2 regions of the Achromobacter sp. NPDC058515 genome follow, and region 1 is predicted to be linked to the other one. Evidence: riboswitches for the same ligand, from Rfam matches in the RefSeq annotation. Region 1 holds a riboswitch; the other holds the start of a gene.
What was found. A riboswitch is a leader RNA that binds a small molecule or an ion and turns the genes downstream of it on or off. The one in region 1 is predicted to bind glycine.

Region 1 (8,071 bases):
GGCGGGCGCCTTGGCGGGCGCGGCCTTGCCGCGGCCGGTCGGCGGCTCATGCGGCGCGGCGGCCGCCTGCGCATCCGGCAGGAACCGCTGCAGCAGCTGGAAGAAGCCTTCGTAGAACTGGGGCCGCGTCACGGTCTGGCTGCCCGTCTTCACCAGCGAATCGTCGCTGGCGCCGAACGGCATCGAGACCTGGCCCAGCACGCTCACGCCCACGCTGGCGGCGTTGCTGGTGCGCTTGATCGAATAGCGGTCCTGGACGGCATTGGCGAACACCGTTGCGCGCTGGTTCGAGCTGCCGTCCGAGGCGCATTCGAGATTGAAACTGATCTGGCTGTGCTGCCCGTCCTCGCTCTGGAAATTCTTGTGGCCGGTCAGGCGCGACGGTTCGAACTTGTCGATGTTGTAGCCCTGGCTCAGCAAGGCCCGGCGGCCCGCATCGCACGCCGCGGTGCTGGCGGCGGGAAAGGTCCGGGAGAAGGTGTCGCTCTGCGCGAAATCCTCTTTTTCATAGGCAGGCTTGGGGGAGGAACATCCGGCCAGGGCGGCCGTCAGAGCGGCAAGCAGAGGGAAAGCGATACGGCGGGTGACGCTGGGCATAAGGGGTCCGGCTTGGGGCAACGAAGTCCATTATCGGCCAAGAAACCGGACCAGTTATTGGGGACGGGTTTTTTGCGGTGATATGTTGAAACAAGCTCGGGGCTGGGGCGGGGACAAACAGCAAGGCCGCCAAGCCCCCGGACCAAAGGTCGAGTTGTAATTAGTATCGAAATAGATAACCTGGGGCGACCCGTCGTGCACGACTGCGGCCTCAAGCGCGCCGCCGCTCAGCGCGCCGCCCGGTCCTGCCGCCCCAGCTTGTCCAGTTCATCCAGGATGCCCGCCGCCAGCCGCACGCGGGCCTCGTTCGGATAGTTCCTGTTCGCCAGGATCACGATCCCCTGCTTCCTGGCGGGCACGAAGGCCACATAGCCGCCAAAGCCGTTCGTCGCCCCGGTCTTGTTGATCCATGCCGCCTCCTGCGGGGCCAGCGGCGGATTCAAGGCCGCGGCCGCATGGCTCTGGCTGTTCAGCGTGCCGGCGTTGGCGGCCAGCAGCGTGTCCAGCGCCACCGGGTAGGGAAACTGCTCCCAGACCATGTCCTGCGTCATCTCGCCCACCTGGTAGTACCCCACATGCGTAGCCGCAATGGCGCGCTTGAGCGGCTCGTCCTGGACGCCCATGCCCATGTTGGCCTCGACGAACCGGAGCATGTCGCGCGCGCTGGACTTCACGCCGTAGGCTTCGTCCGCCAGCACGCCGGGGTTCACGCGCACGGGCGCGCCCTGCTTGTTGTAGCCCTGCGCATAGCGGGACATCTTGTCCGCCGGAACATCGATGAAGGTATCGGACAGGCCCAGCTTCGCGAACAGCTCCCCCATCGCCTGCGCGAACGGCTGCTTCATGCTTCGGGCCGTCGCGACGCCCAGCATCCCGATGCTGGGATTGGCGTAGCTGCGGGACGTGCCGGGGGCTTGCGCGGGCTTCCAGGCCTTCAGGTAGTCCATCAGCTGCGCCTCGTTGCGCACCGCGTCGGGCACCTGCAAGGGGAAGCCGCCGGTGGTGTGCGTGGCCAGGTTGACCAGCGTCAGCCTGGCGAAGTCGCTGCCGGCAAGTTCGGGCAGGAACCTGGCGGGGCTATCGCTCAGCGCGAGCTGGCCCCGGGCCTGCGCGTAGCCGGCAAGAGTCGCCGTGAACGTCTTGCTGATCGATCCCAGCTCGAACATCGTGTCGCGCGTGACCGCCTGCCGCGTCTGCCGCGATTGCACGCCATAGGTGTAGAACCGCTGCTGCCCTTGGCTGGTGATGGCGATCGCCATCCCTGGAATGTCGTGCTGCCGCATGACCGCCTGGGCGGCCTCGCTTACCGCCAGATCGAGAGACGGCAGTTCCGTGCGGGCCAAGGCGGGTCCGGCTGCGCCGGCGAAAACAGGGGTGAAAAGCAAGCCTGCGCGCAGCAGTCCTCGGATACGCATGCATCGTCCTTCAGGTTTCAATTGCGTGCATCGTAACTTGGCGCGCGCCGATGCTGGTACTAACCCCTAACGTCGCCCAGCCCGTTTTTGGATATGCTCTGCGGGTCGTTTTAAAACCCCGCAGAAGAGACCCGCCCCCGTGGCGGGCGCCGACGGAGCAACCGCCCCGGAAACTCTCAGGCAACAGGACTGCGCGGTCTAGACAATCTGGAGAGAGGCGCCGTGCGCGCCCACCGAAGGGGATCCCGCCGCCGACCGCGCGCGGGTGAAGCTCTCAGGTACAGAGACAGATGGGGCGCCGCGGCCAACAAGGGCCGCCGCCACCCTTTCTGGAGCCATCATGCCCCGCATCGCCATCATCGGCGCCGGTATCACCGGCGTCACGTCCGCCTATGCCCTGAGCAAGCTGGGCTACGCGGTCACGGTCTACGACCGCCAGCGCTACCCTGCCATGGAAACGTCCTATGCCAACGGCGGCCAGCTGTCGGCCAGCAACGCCGAAGTCTGGAACAGCGCCGCCACCATCATGAAAGGCCTGCGCTGGATGTGGCGCCGCAACGCGCCGCTGCTGCTCAACCCCGGATTCAGCTGGCACAAGTACTCGTGGCTGGCGCAGTTCATGGCGCAGATTCCCAACTATCGCCGCAACACCATCGCCACCACCCGGCTGGCCATCCAGGCCCGCCAGCACCTGTTCGAGATGGCCGAGGACGAAGGCATAGATTTCGACCTGGAGCGCCGGGGCATCCTGCACATCTATCACGACGCCGCCAGCTTCGACGCCGCCAGCCGGGCAAACGCGCTGCTGCGCGAAGGCGGCCTGGAACGCTACGCCGTGTCCAGCAACGAGGCGCGCAGCATAGAACCTGCCCTGCAGGCCGGCTGCCATGGCGGCTTCTACACCCCGTCGGACGCCACCGGCGACATCCACAAATTCACCAGCGGGCTGGCGCGCGCCTGCGAGCGCCGGGGCGTGAAGTTCGTGCAGGACGCGGACATCCGCCACATCAGCCGCGACAGCCGCCCCTATGTGCTGGACATGCTGCGCGACGACGGCCGCGAACGCGAACAGCACGAGGCCGACGCCGTCGTCGTTTGCGCCGGTGCGGCCAGCCGGCAGTTCGCCAGGCAGCTCGGAGACGCGCTGAACATCTATCCGGTCAAGGGCTACTCGATCAGCGTGCATCTGGACGACGCGCAGAGCCTGGCGGCGGCCCCCGGCGTGAGCCTGCTGGACGAGGCCGCAAAAATCGTCACCAGCCGGCTGGGAGACCGGTTTCGCGTGGCGGGCACCGCGGAATTCAATGGCTTCAACATGGACATCCGCGCCGAGCGCGTGCAGCCGCTGGTGGACTGGACGCGCAAGCACTTTCCCGGCATCCGGACCTCGCGCGTGGTGCCCTGGTGCGGCCTGCGCCCCATGACGCCGGACATGATGCCGCGCGTGGGCCCGGGCAAACGCCCCGGCGTGTTCTACAACACGGGCCACGGCCACCTGGGATGGACCCTGTCCGCGGCGACGGCGCAGATGCTGGCGGCGAGCGTCAGCGAGGCCGTGCCCGCGCCGTAGCGGGACAACGGCTCCGGGGCATCCGGGAAGCCGCGGCGCGCAAGCTGGGCGACGCAGGGCTTGCGGAGGATCAAAGGTAGATCGCGCCGCGCAGGTACAGCGCCGCCTGGCCGCTGATGATCACCCGGCCGTTGTCCAGCACCTCGCATTCAAGCTGCCCTTTGCGCGCCCCGCCCTGCTGCGCGCTCAGGCTGCGCTTGCCCAGCCGTTGCGCCCAATACGGCGCCAGCGAGGTATGCGCCGACCCGGTGACCGGGTCTTCGTTCACGCCGACCCGCGGCCCGAACCAGCGCGACACGAAGTCGAACTGGGCCGACGGCGCCGTCACCGCCACCCCGCGCACGTCAAACGCCGCCAGCGCCACGAAATCCGGCTTCAGGCCGTCGATCAGCGATTCGTCATCGATGACCACCAGATAATCGTCGGTGCGGTACAGGGCCTGCGCATCCGGCAGGCCCAGCGCCTGCAGCAGGCCCGGCGGAATCGCCGCGGCCTCGGGCTGCTTGGCCGGGAAATCCATCGCCAGCTTGTTGCCGGCGCGGAACACCTGGAGCTCGCCGCTGCGCGTGGAGAACCGCAGCACTTCGTCCGTGACGCCCAATTGATCGAACAGCACGAAGGCCGACGCCAGCGTCGCGTGCCCGCAAAGATCCACCTCGACGGCGGGCGTGAACCAGCGCAGCTCGTAGACATCCCCGTTGCGCACGACGTAGGCGGTTTCGGACAGATTGTTTTCCTCGGCGATGCGTTGCAGCGTCGCGTCGGCAAGCCAGGCGTCCAGCGGCACGACCGCGGCGGGGTTGCCGCCGAAAGGCGCGGCGGCGAAGGCGTCTACCTGATAGATGTCGAACTGGGGCATGGCGGATCCTGAGTAAAGAGTAAGTCGCGCCCAAGGGCGTCAGACGGCATTTTGCTACATTTATCGCCGCGGCCGGATTGAGCATTTACACTGGAAGCACACCGGCAAGCGGCTTATGAAACCAGGCCCTCAATCACGGAAAGACCATGCATGCACCGTCTGCAGTCCCCGTTCGCAAAGCCCGGGTGCGCGGCCTGATTGCCCGCCTGGGAATTGTCGCCGCCACGGGCCTGTTCATCAGCGCCTCCGCCCACGCGCAGAAGTGGTTTGACGTGCCGCCCCGCCGCGACCATCCCAACATCTCCATCAGGATCGCGGGCATCCCGGACTCGCGGCAGCCCTCCGGAAGCGCCAAGGGCAAAATGGAAATGCGATACGCCATCCCTCAGAACATCCTGGGCCTGGACGGAAAGCGCAGGAACTACAACCGCACGATGACGGACGTCGTGTTCGACTGCAATCAGGCCCTGGTGGGCTTTCTTGCCGCCACCAGTTTTTATATGAACGATGAGCTGGTCGACGCCTTCGGCGAAGAAATCAAGGACGATGGCAAGCCGCAGTTCGTCCGGTTCCCGGAAAACAGCCCTCAGATGAAGGCCTTGCAGGCGGCCTGTGCTTGAAACGCGCCTGGCGCGCATTGGGCGGATAATGGCGCCCTCCCTCCCCTTCCGCGATCCTGCCGTGGAGCTGTTTCTTGGGCACGAGTAACCATCCTGCCGCCAGTCCTTTGACGATTCCCCAGGCTTTGCTGCAGGCCTACGCGCATTGGAACGCGGGCCAGGCGCCGCAAGCCGAAGCGCTTTGCCTGCGGGTGCTGGACGTATCGCCGGACCAGCCCGACGCAAGGCATCTGCTGGGGTTGATGGCCCATGCCTACGGCCAGCCCGACCAGGCGATTGCGCATCTGCGCGCGGCCTGCCGGCCTGCGGGCGCGCCCGCGGCCTACTGCAGCAATCTGGCCGAAGTGTGCCGCCAGAATGGGCTGCTGGCGCAGGCCGAAGACGCCGCGCGACGCGCTGTGGAGATCGATCCCGGGCTTGCGGAAGGCTGGAACAACCTGGGCATTATCCTGCAGGAAGCCGGCCAGTTGGCCTCCAGCCTGGAATGCCTGCGGCGCGTGGCCGCGCTACTGCCCGACAGCCCCGAGGCCCATAACAACCTTGCCAATACCTACAAGCGCCTGGGCAACGGAAACATGGCGCGGGCGCACTACCAGCGCGCGCTGGAACTGAACCCCGACCATGCGCAAGCCCTCAGCAATCTCGCGTTGACGCTGAAGGACGAAGGCCACCGCGACGAAGCCCTGATCGCCGTGCGCCGGGCCATCGATATCGACCCCCAGTTGCGGGAAGCCCATCGGATACTGGCCGAAATGGAAGGTTCGCATTCACGCGACATGCAGGCCGTCGCCTTGGACGCCGCGGGCTCCATCGTCGCCCCGGACGCGGTCGCGGCCGGCTGCGAGGCCGCGCGCCTGCAGGCGCAAGCGCTGCTGGACGCCGGCCGCCATGCCGAGGCCGAATCGTTGTTGCGGCAGGCGCTGGCATCCGGTCCGGCGCCGCTCGCGCTTTGGCGGCAGCTGGCGCATGCGATCCGGCCGCAAGGCATGGTGGACGAGGCGCGCGGGATCCTGGAGATGATTGTGCGCGCGGTTCCGGACGCCATGGGAGCGCGCTTCGACCTGGCGGAGATCCTGCTGCTGCAGGGCGACTTCGCGGCGGGCTGGCGCGAGTACCGCTTCCGCTACCGGCTGGCGCATACCGCGATGCTCGCCCGGCATGTGCAGAAGCCGCGCTGGGACGGACAGCCCATTCCCGGCCGGACGCTGCTGATCCATGACGAGCAGGGCTACGGCGACACTTTCCAGTTCCTGCGGCTGGCGGCCCGGGCGCGCGAGCGCAGCGGGGCGCGCGTCATCCTGGAGGTCAACGCGCAATGCCATGCGCTGGCCGAGCGCAGCGGCGGCTTTGACGAAATTATCTGCCTGGGCGCGGTCCCGCCGGCTTTCGACTGCCATTGCGAACTGATGAGCCTGCCGCTGGCTCTCGGCTTGCGCCTGGGCGACCTGCCGGTCCGCACTGCCTACCTGCGCGCCGATCCGGCCCGCGTGGAGCATTGGCGGGCGCGGCTGGCGCCGTTGCCGCGGCCGCTCGTCGGCCTGGCCTGGGCGGGGCGCCCCGCCCACCCCAATGACGCTCGGCGCTCGCTGGCCTTGTCCGACCTGGCGCCGCTGGCGCAGGACGGCATCACCTTCGTCGCGCTGCAAAAGGGCCCCGCCGCGGCCCAGGGCGCAACGCCGCCGGCAGGCATGGCGCTGGCGTCCTTAAGCGATGAGATCCGGGACTTCGACGACACCGCGGCCATCATCACGCTGCTCGATGTGCTGGTGTCCGTCGATTCCGCGCCCGCGCACCTGGCCGGCGCGCTGGGCTGCCCGGCATGGGTCATGCTGCCGTTTGCGCCGGATTGGCGCTGGCTGCTCGGCCGCAACGATACGCCCTGGTATCCGTCCGTGCGCCTGTTCCGCCAGCCCGCGCCGGACGCATGGGGGCCGGTGCTGGAAGAGATTGCGGCGGCCCTGGGCGCGCTGAGAGATGGCGCCGCATGACAGCGCCAAAAGGCTAGCCCCGCTAGACCACCCCCACCCGTATCACTCCCCCGATGCTCTCGGCCGCGCGCTGCAGCGCCGGCACCATCTCCGCTTCCAGCCGGTCTTCCGACGCCTCCGAAGCCGCCACTGATATCCCCACCGACAGCACGCGCGAGCCGCCCTGCGGCACGGGCACCGCCACCGACACCTGATTGCTTTCGGGGTAATCGAACCGGCTCCATTGGCCCGCCGGCAGGCCCAGCCCGCCGGCCAGCGCGCTGGCCGGCGGCAGGACGCCGCCGACGCGCAGGTTCATCACCACCAGCCGGCGGCGCTCGGCCGGGGCCATGGCGCGGCCGATGATGATGACGCCTTCCGGATTGGCTTCGCCCAGGTTGGAGGTGCCGGAGTAGGCGTCGGCCAGGCGCTGCAGGATTTCCTGCACCGCGTCCGTCACGCCCAGGCTCTCCATGGCCGCGAACCCCAGTTCGAACACCTGCGGCGTCAGGCGCCAGCGGCTGTCCTCGCGCGCGGCGTAGCCCTCTTCCTCCAGCGTTTGCAGGAACCGCAGCACAGTGGCGTGCGGCAGATCGACCGCGCGCGCCAGTTCGGCCAGCGTGGGCCGGCCATTGCCACGGAACGCCCGCATGATGGATAGACACCTCTGGATCGATCTATTATTCTTCATACGTTCACCTGATAAACATATCGTTCACTAGGTGAACAATACACACTAATGATGCTCCCGGCAAGACCGGCGAGCCAGGGAAGGAGACAAACATGAAACGCATCGCGCTAGCGCTTGCGGCAGGCCTTGCCCTCTGTACGGGGCCGGCCATCGCGCAATCGCCATGGCCCTCTCAGCCGATCAAATGGATCGTGCCGTATCCGCCCGGCGGATCGACCGACATGCTGGCCCGGCTGGTCAGCCACAAGCTGGGAGAACGGCTGGGGCAGCCCGTCATCGTGGAGAACAAGGCCGGGGCGGGCGGCAACGTCGGCACCGACTTCGCGGTGAAGCAGCCCGCCGACGGCTACAC
Region 2 (8,071 bases), on a different contig from region 1:
TGTTCGGTCTGCGCCTGGATCAACTGAAGTACGAGCGCAGCCTGTTCTCGACGCAGGCGCGCTACGGCCTGTCGTTCGTCAAGAACGACAAGAGCCCCGACGACATGCCCGCCGGCATGATCGAATTCGACGCCAACGTCGAACACGGCCCCTTCCCCAAGAGCGCGCTGGCGCGCGGCGCCGTCGCGCCGAAGCTGGCGTTCGTCCACGCGGAAATCGCCAAGACGGACAACATCAAGCCCGTGTTCGAGTTGACCAAGGACGTCTCGCCCCTGTCCGCCGACACCATCGTCAGCTACGGCGGCCACTCCAGCTCGACCGCCAGGATCGCGCCGGTGACGGTCACCCACGAGGGCAATTCGGTCGATTTCAGCGGCATGCTGATCGACGGCACCTTCGACCGCGACACGCAGGCCGTCACCGCCCATGGCGTGATGGACAAGCTGGCCGTCGACGGCGCCAAGAGTCCCGACCCGGTCGTGATCTCGGTGGCCGGCATGACCATCGACGTCAACAGCCGCATGGGCAAGTTCGGCGTCTCGATCGGCGATTCGGACCTGAAGATCAAGCGCATCGACGTCACCCGGCCCGGCGATGAGGTCAAGGTCGCGCTGGACAACTTCGGCTACGGCGTGAAGCTCTCCGAAGACGACAAGTCGATCAACGCGCAGGCCGCCTACCAGACCGGCGACATCACCGTGAACGACGTGGCGCTGGGCAACGGCCAGGCCGTGGTCAAGCTGGCCAAGCTGGACGGCCAGGCCATCAAGCAGTTGTCCGAGACCTACAACCAGCTCGTGCGCCAGTACATGCTGGGCGCGGACGACGAAGGCCTGAAGGACGAGCAGTTCCAGGTGCTGCTGGACAACGCCGGCAAGCTGCTGGCGGGCAACCCGTCGTTCAGCATCGATCCCCTGAGCTGGAAGACGGCCAAGGGCGAAAGCAAGCTGACCTTCACGCTGGATCTGGCCAATCCGGCCAACGCCAAGGATCTGACGCCCCAGGAAATCGCGGTCCAGGCCATCAAGAAGATCGACGCCACGCTGGTCATCTCCAAGCCCATGATCCAAGACCTGATGACGCAGTACGCCATCAAGAAGGAAGGCCTGGCGGCGGACAAGGCAGCCGCCGAGGCCGACGAGCAGGTGCGCCAGATGTCCGGCATGGCCGAAATGTTCAACGTCGGCAAGAACGACGGCGACAACATCGTCGGCAAGTTCACCTTTGCCGACGGCATGGGCGACCTGAACGGCAAGAAGATCCCCGCCGAAGAACTCTTCAGCGGCCTCCTGGGCGCCTCCGGCCTGGGCTCGATGGACGACGGGGAAGAAGCCCCGGGCATCGGCATGGAGTCCGAGGAAGAGCCTGCAGCCGCCGCGCCCGCCGTCGGCGTGATGGAGGATTTCAACCTGGAATCCGTGGCCAGCATGCTGGACGACATGGGCTACACGGTGAACAAGTCGGACGGCGACGAAGGCCCCGTGCTGGTCCTGAACGCAGGCTCCACCGGCGCCAGCGATCTGCGCCTGGAATTCCTGTGCAACGACTTCACCGAAAAATGCCTGGACCTGGTGATGACCGCCACCTACACCAGCAAGAAGCCGATGTCGCTGAAGGCCATCAACGCCTGGAACCAGGAATACCGCTGGACCCGCGCCTACCTGGACGAAAAGAACCGGGCCGTGCTGCAGATGGACATGAATGCGGAAGGCGGAATCGGCAAGGACAACCTGCAGATCCTGCTCAACACGTTCATGAGCATCGCGGAAGACTTCGGCGCCGCCAGCAAGGCAGCGCCCGCCAAGTAATCCTGCCAGTCTGAAGGCAATGAAAAAGCCCCCGTCGGTGAAAGACGGGGGCTTTTTGTTGCCCGGACCAGAGGGAAAGAGGCGCCCGGCCCGCGCCGGGCCTCTCTTCAAGACCTCAGGCGTAGGCCTCGACCGGCAGGCAGGCGCACACCAGGTTGCGGTCGCCGTACGCGTTGTCCACACGGGCCACGGGCGGCCAGTACTTGGCGTCGCGCAGGGACGCGACCGGGTAGGCGGCCTGCTGGCGCGGATAGTCGTGCAGCCATTCCTCGGCCAGCAGCATCTGCGCGGTGTGCGGCGCGTTCTTCAGGACGTTGTCGTCGCGATCGCGTTCGCCGCGTTCGACCTGGGCGATTTCCTCGCGGATCGAGATCATCGCGTCGATGAAGCGGTCCAGCTCGGCCACGCCCTCGGATTCGGTCGGTTCGACCATCAGGGTGCCGGCCACCGGGAAGCTCATGGTCGGCGCGTGGAAGCCATAGTCCATCAGGCGCTTGGCGATGTCTTCGGCGCTGATGCCGCTGGTTTCCTTGAGCGGGCGCACGTCCAGGATGCACTCGTGCGCCACGCGGCCGTTGCGGCCCGCGTACAGGACCGGATAGTGGCCGCGCAGGCGGGTGGCGATGTAGTTGGCGTTCAGGATGGCCACCTCGGTCGCGCGGCGCAGGCCGTCGGCGCCCATCAGCGCGATGTACACGAACGGGATCGGCAGGATGCCGGCGGAGCCGAACGGCGCGGCCGAGACCGGGCCGACGCGGGCGTCGCCGGCCAGCTTGCCCTGTTCGTTCACCACGCCGGGCAGGTAGGGCGCTAGGTGCGCGCGCACCGCCACGGGGCCTACGCCCGGGCCGCCGCCGCCGTGCGGAATGCAGAACGTCTTGTGCAGATTCAGGTGCGACACGTCCGAGCCGAACTTGCCGGGCTGGGCCACGCCGACCATCGCGTTCATGTTGGCGCCGTCCAGGTAGACCTGCCCGCCGGCCTTGTGGACCAGATCGCAGATCTCGGTCACGGCTTCTTCGAACACGCCGTGGGTCGACGGATACGTGATCATCAGGGCGGCCAGCTTGTCGCCGACCTGTTCGATCTTGGCGCGCAGGTCGGCCAGGTCCACGTTGCCGTTGGCGTCGGAGGCCACCACCACCACGTCCATGCCGGCCAGCTGGGCCGAGGCGGGGTTGGTGCCGTGCGCCGACGACGGGATCAGGCAGATGTTGCGCTGGTGCTGGCCGTTGGCCTGGTGATAGCCGCGGATGGCCAGGAGGCCGGCGTACTCGCCTTGCGCGCCCGAGTTGGGCTGCAGGCTGATGTTGTCGTAGCCGGTGATTTCGCACAGCGCGGCCGACAGGCGGTCGATCAGCTCGTTGTAGCCCTGGCTTTGCGACGCCGGCGCGAACGGGTGGATCAGCGCGAATTCGGGCCAGGTGATGGGAATCATCTCGGCCGTGGCGTTCAGCTTCATGGTGCACGAACCCAGCGGGATCATCGTGCGGTCCAGGGCCAGGTCCTTGTCGGCCAGCTTGCGCAGGTAGCGCAGCATGTCGGTCTCGGACTGCACGCTGGAGAACACCGGATGCGTCAGGATCGCGCTTTCGCGGACCACCGGCGCGGGGATGCCGCCGGCGGCCGCCGCGTCCAGCGCGTCGATGTCGAGCTCGACGTCATCGCGTTCCAGGCCGGAGGCGAAGACGTTGACCAGCGCTTGCAGGTCGGCGACGGTGACGGTCTCGTCCAGCGAGACCGCCAGGCGGGCGCCATCGACGCGGCGCAGGTTGATGTGCTCGCAGTCGGCGGCGGTCAGGATGGCGGGGGTCGCGGCGCCGGTTTCGAGCAGCAGGGTGTCGAAGAAGGTGTCGTTGACGACCTTCACGCCCAGCTTGATGAGCTCGGCGCGCAGGATGGCGGTGCTGCGCTGCACGCGCTCGGCGATGCGGCGGATGCCGGCGGGGCCATGCCACACGGCGTACATGCCGGCCATCACGGCCAGCAGCACCTGCGCGGTGCAGATGTTGGAGGTGGCCTTCTCGCGGCGGATGTGCTGCTCGCGCGTTTGCAGCGCCAGGCGCATGGCCGGGTTGCCCTGGGCGTCCTTGGACACGCCGACCAGGCGGCCGGCCATGTTGCGCTTGAACGAATCCTTGCAGGCCATGAAGCCGGCGTGCGGGCCGCCAAAACCGAACGGCACGCCAAAACGCTGGGCCGAGCCGATGGCGATGTCCGCGCCCCACTCGCCCGGGGCGGCCAACAGGGCCAGCGCCAGCAGGTCGGTGGCGCAGGCGACCACGGCGCCTTGCGCATGGGCGGCTTCGGCCAGCTTGCGGTAGTCGGAGACGGAGCCCGTGCTGTGCGGGTACTGCAGCAGTACGCCGAAGCACTCGGGCAGGCCTTCGGCCTCGTCGCCCACGGCGATCTCGATGTCCAGGCCCTCGGCGCGCGTGCGCACGACTTCGATGGTCTGGGGATGCACGTGGCGCGAAATGAAGAACACCGGGCTCTGCGACTTGGCGCCGCGGCGGGCGAGCGTCATGGCTTCGGCGGCGGCGGTGCTTTCGTCCAGCAGCGAGGCATTGGAGATGTCCAGCCCGGTCAGGTCGGCGACCATGGTCTGGTAGTTCAGCAGGGCTTCGAGGCGGCCCTGGGAGATCTCGGGCTGGTAGGGCGTGTAGGCCGTGTACCAGGCGGGATTCTCAAGAATGTTGCGCAACACCACATTGGGCGTCTGCGTGCCGTAGTACCCCTGCCCGATGTAGTTGCGGTAGACCTTGTTGCGGCCCGCGATCTGCTTCAGTTCGGCCAGCACGTCGGCTTCGCTGCGCGAGGGCGGCAGCGCCAGCGGCGCCTGGCTGCGGATCTTCGGGGGCACGACTTCTTCGATCAGGGCATCCAGGCTGGCGCTGCCGATGACGGCAAGCATGGCGGCCTGGTCGGCGTCGGAGGGGCCGATGTGGCGGGGAATGAAGTCGGTATGAGTGTCTAGGGCGCGCGACATGGGGAGATCTCGGGGTAGCGGGTGTCGTCGAGGGACGGACGGTAGTGCTTCTTGCGTGGCGGGCGCGGCGCCTGGTCGGCCCCTCGCCCGCCACGAGCCGGCTTAGCCGTTGGCGACGGCTTCGTAGCCGGCGGCGTCCAGCAGCTTGTCGGCGTCGGCGGCGTTGACCGGCTTGATCTTGAAGATCCAGGCGGTGAAAGCCGATTCGTTGATCAGGTTGGGGTTGTTTTCGAGTTCTTCGTTGAAGGCGACGATTTCGCCGGCCACCGGCGCGTAGATGTCCGAGGCGGCCTTGACCGACTCGACCACGCCGGCGGTTTCGCCCGCGTTCAGCTTGGCGCCGACCTTTACGTCGCCAACGAAAACCAGATCGCCCAATTGATCCTGGGCGGTGTCGGTGATGCCGACGACGAACACGTCGCCTTCGGCTTTGACCCATTCATGGGACTCGGTGTACTTGCGATCGGTGGGCAGACTCATGGGAACTCCTGAGGGAATGCGGGTAGATGAATGGTGTTGCGCGCCTCGCGCGGGCGGCCGTCGCCCAGGCCGGGCCGGCGCTCGCGCGAAGCTTCGAGTTTACGAGTGTTCGACGGCTTTGCCGTTACGGACAAATGGCAGCTTGCAGACCAGGGCGGGCACCCATTTGCCGCGGATGTCGACCTCCACCGTATCGCCCGGACGCACGCCTTGCGGCAGGCGGGCAAAGCCGATGGACACGCCCAGCGTGGGCGACATGGTGCCGCTGGTGAGTTCGCCCGCGCCTTGCGGAGTGCGCACGGCCATGTGCGCGCGCATGACGCCGCGCTCTTGCAGCTTCAGGCCAAGGAAGGCGGCGGGGGTGGCGAACTGCTCCAGCGCGTCGCGGCCGATGAAACGGCGGTCGGCGTTCTTCAGCGACACCGTCCAGGTCAGGCCGGCTTCGCCGGGCTGGGTCAGCTCGTCCATATCCTGGCCGTACAGATTCATGCCGGCTTCCAGGCGCAGCGTGTCGCGCGCGCCCAGGCCGGCCGGACGCACGCCCTGGGCAGCCAGGTCGCGCCAGAGCTGCGCCACCTCGGCGGCGGGCAGCACGATTTCGAAGCCGTCTTCGCCGGTGTAGCCCGTGCGGGCGACCAGCGTGTCGTCGCCCACGATGGCGGCGACAAAGGGGGTCAGGGGTTCGGTGGCGGCTTGCCACGCCGGGCGCGCTGCCCACAGCTTGGCGCGGGCGTTGGGGCCCTGCACGGCCACCATGGCCAGGTCGCGGCGCGGAGCAATGACGACGTCGAACGAGCCGGCCTGCTTCACGCGCTGCATCCAGGCGACGTCCTTGTCGGCCGTGCCCGCGTTGACCACGACGCGCCATTCGTCGGCCGCGAAGAAATAGATGATCAGGTCGTCGATGACGCCGCCCTGCGGATTCAGCATGCAGCTGTAGAGCGCCTTGCCCGGCACCGTCAGCTTGGAGACGTCATTGGCGACCAGGCGCTGCAGGAAAGCGTAGGCGTCGGGGCCCGTCACGTCGACGTTGAGCATGTGCGAGACATCGAACATGCCGGCGTCCTGGCGCACCGCATGGTGCTCCTCGAGCTGCGAGCCGTAGGCCAGGGGCATGTCCCAGCCGCCGAAATCGACCATTCGGGCGCCGGCGGCGATGTGTTCTTCGGCCAGCGGGGTGCGTTTGAGGGTTGCGGACATGCGCGGGAACTCCGGGGCGGCAGTGATGCCAGGGTTACGGAATGCCGGTGGCGGCAAGCGGACTGCGCCCGCGCCACGGCTGAATCTTCCGCCCCTCTGTCCTTTTGCCTGAGAGTTGCCCCGCGTGGCGGGTTTGCACCTTCGGCGCCTGGGCTGCTCGCTATGTCCCTAGTTCAGGGGCGGCGCCAGGTCTCTCCAGAGTGCTGTTTTGCCGCGTCCAGCGGGTAAGAAAACCGGGACGGAGCAAGCATGTGCGGTATCGGTTGCCTGAGCGATTCTGGGCGAATTGCGCCTTCGGCGGCGGCCGGACTTACGGGCCGCTCTCTCCCGCAACATGCGTGACAGCGCCGAAAGCATACAACGAAAGCCGCGTGCCGAAAAGGCGGAAAACGAGGCGCTCGCCGTCAGGCCCCGCTAGGCCAGCGCCGTATCCAGCAGCATCATCAGCACGAAGCCCAGCATCAGCCCGCAGGTCGCGTAGATCTCGTGCCCCTTGCGGTGCGATTCCGGGATGATCTCGTGGCTGATGACGAACAGCATGGCGCCCGCGGCAAAGCCCAGCCCCCAAGGCAGGAGCGGCGCCGACCAGCCGACGATGGCGGCCCCCAGCACCGCGCCCAGCGGTTCGACCAGGCCCGACAGCATGCCCAGGGCCACGGCGAAGGTCCGCTTGTAGCCGGCGGCCAGCAAGGCCACGGCCACCACCAGCCCTTCGGGAATATCCTGGATGGCGATGCCGGTCGCCAGCGCCGTGCCGCGCACGGGGTCCCCGCCGGCATAGCCCACGCCGATCGCCAGGCCCTCGGGCAGGTTGTGCAGCGTGATGGCGAACACGAACAGCCAGGTGCGGCGCAGCCGGTGGGCCTCCATGCCCTCCCTGCCCTTGATGAAGTGCTCGTGCGGCAGAGTGCGGTCCATGAGCAGCAGGACCGCCGCCCCCAGCAGCACGGCGGCGCCGACCGTCAGGCCGGCGCCCCAGGGCCCGTAGCCCAGCTCCCGGCCCGCGGCGACGCCCGGCGCCACGAGCGAAAACGCGCTGGCCGCGAGCATCACGCCGGCCCCGAAGCCGAACATGCTGTCCTGCGCCTTCTGGGGGATAGTGCGGGCGAACAGGATGGGCAGCGTGCCCAGCGCGGTCGCGCCGGCCGCGACCAGCCCGCCCAGCAGCGCGTCGGCCACGTGCGGCGCCCGCACGTCCAGGTAGACCCAGAGCTGGTGCAGGCCCAGGCAGGACACCATGACAGCCAGCGTCCAGACGCTGATGCTGGTGGCTGCTGGCCGCAAGCGATGACGGCTGAAGGTATTCATGTGCCGCGGCACTCCTTGCGAGCGTTGCGCTCAGCCCTTTGCCGCTGCGTAGCGGCGCGCCACTTCGGGCCAGTTCACCACATTGTAGAAGGCGCCGATATATTCCGGCCGGCGGTTCTGGTACTTCAGATAATAGGCGTGCTCCCAGACGTCCAGGCCGAGGATCGGCGTATTGCCGTGCATCAGCGGGCTGTCCTGGTTGGCGCTGCTCTCGACCGCCAGCTTGCCCTCCGGGGTCACGCTCAGCCAGGCCCAGCCGCTGCCGAAGCGGGTCAGGGCCGCCTTG

Region 2: another riboswitch for glycine. It lies ahead of gcvT (glycine cleavage system aminomethyltransferase GcvT); the one in region 1 lies ahead of ACFWP0_RS17430 (D-amino acid dehydrogenase).

What each region holds. Positions count from the first base shown of each region.
Region 1 covers NZ_JBHXNI010000009.1:215,987-224,057, reverse strand. The annotation lists gene ACFWP0_RS17440 (DUF2242 domain-containing protein) at 1-597, opposite strand, end outside; gene ampC (class C beta-lactamase) at 825-2,012, opposite strand; glycine riboswitch at 2,124-2,214, shown strand; glycine riboswitch at 2,216-2,306, shown strand; gene ACFWP0_RS17430 (D-amino acid dehydrogenase) at 2,353-3,582, shown strand; gene ACFWP0_RS17425 (PhzF family phenazine biosynthesis protein) at 3,653-4,441, opposite strand; gene ACFWP0_RS17420 (hypothetical protein) at 4,588-5,061, shown strand; partial or broken gene ACFWP0_RS17415 (tetratricopeptide repeat protein) at 5,136-5,738, shown strand; gene ACFWP0_RS17410 (tetratricopeptide repeat protein) at 5,871-7,049, shown strand; gene ACFWP0_RS17405 (IclR family transcriptional regulator) at 7,072-7,719, opposite strand; gene ACFWP0_RS17400 (Bug family tripartite tricarboxylate transporter substrate binding protein) at 7,812-8,071, shown strand, end outside.
Region 2 covers NZ_JBHXNI010000003.1:189,648-197,718, reverse strand. The annotation lists gene ACFWP0_RS06925 (DUF945 family protein) at 1-1,808, shown strand, start outside; gene gcvP (aminomethyl-transferring glycine dehydrogenase) at 1,924-4,797, opposite strand; gene gcvH (glycine cleavage system protein GcvH) at 4,900-5,277, opposite strand; gene gcvT (glycine cleavage system aminomethyltransferase GcvT) at 5,377-6,477, opposite strand; glycine riboswitch at 6,564-6,686, opposite strand; glycine riboswitch at 6,722-6,817, opposite strand; gene ACFWP0_RS06905 (ZIP family metal transporter) at 6,892-7,785, opposite strand; gene ACFWP0_RS06900 (superoxide dismutase) at 7,816-8,071, opposite strand, start outside.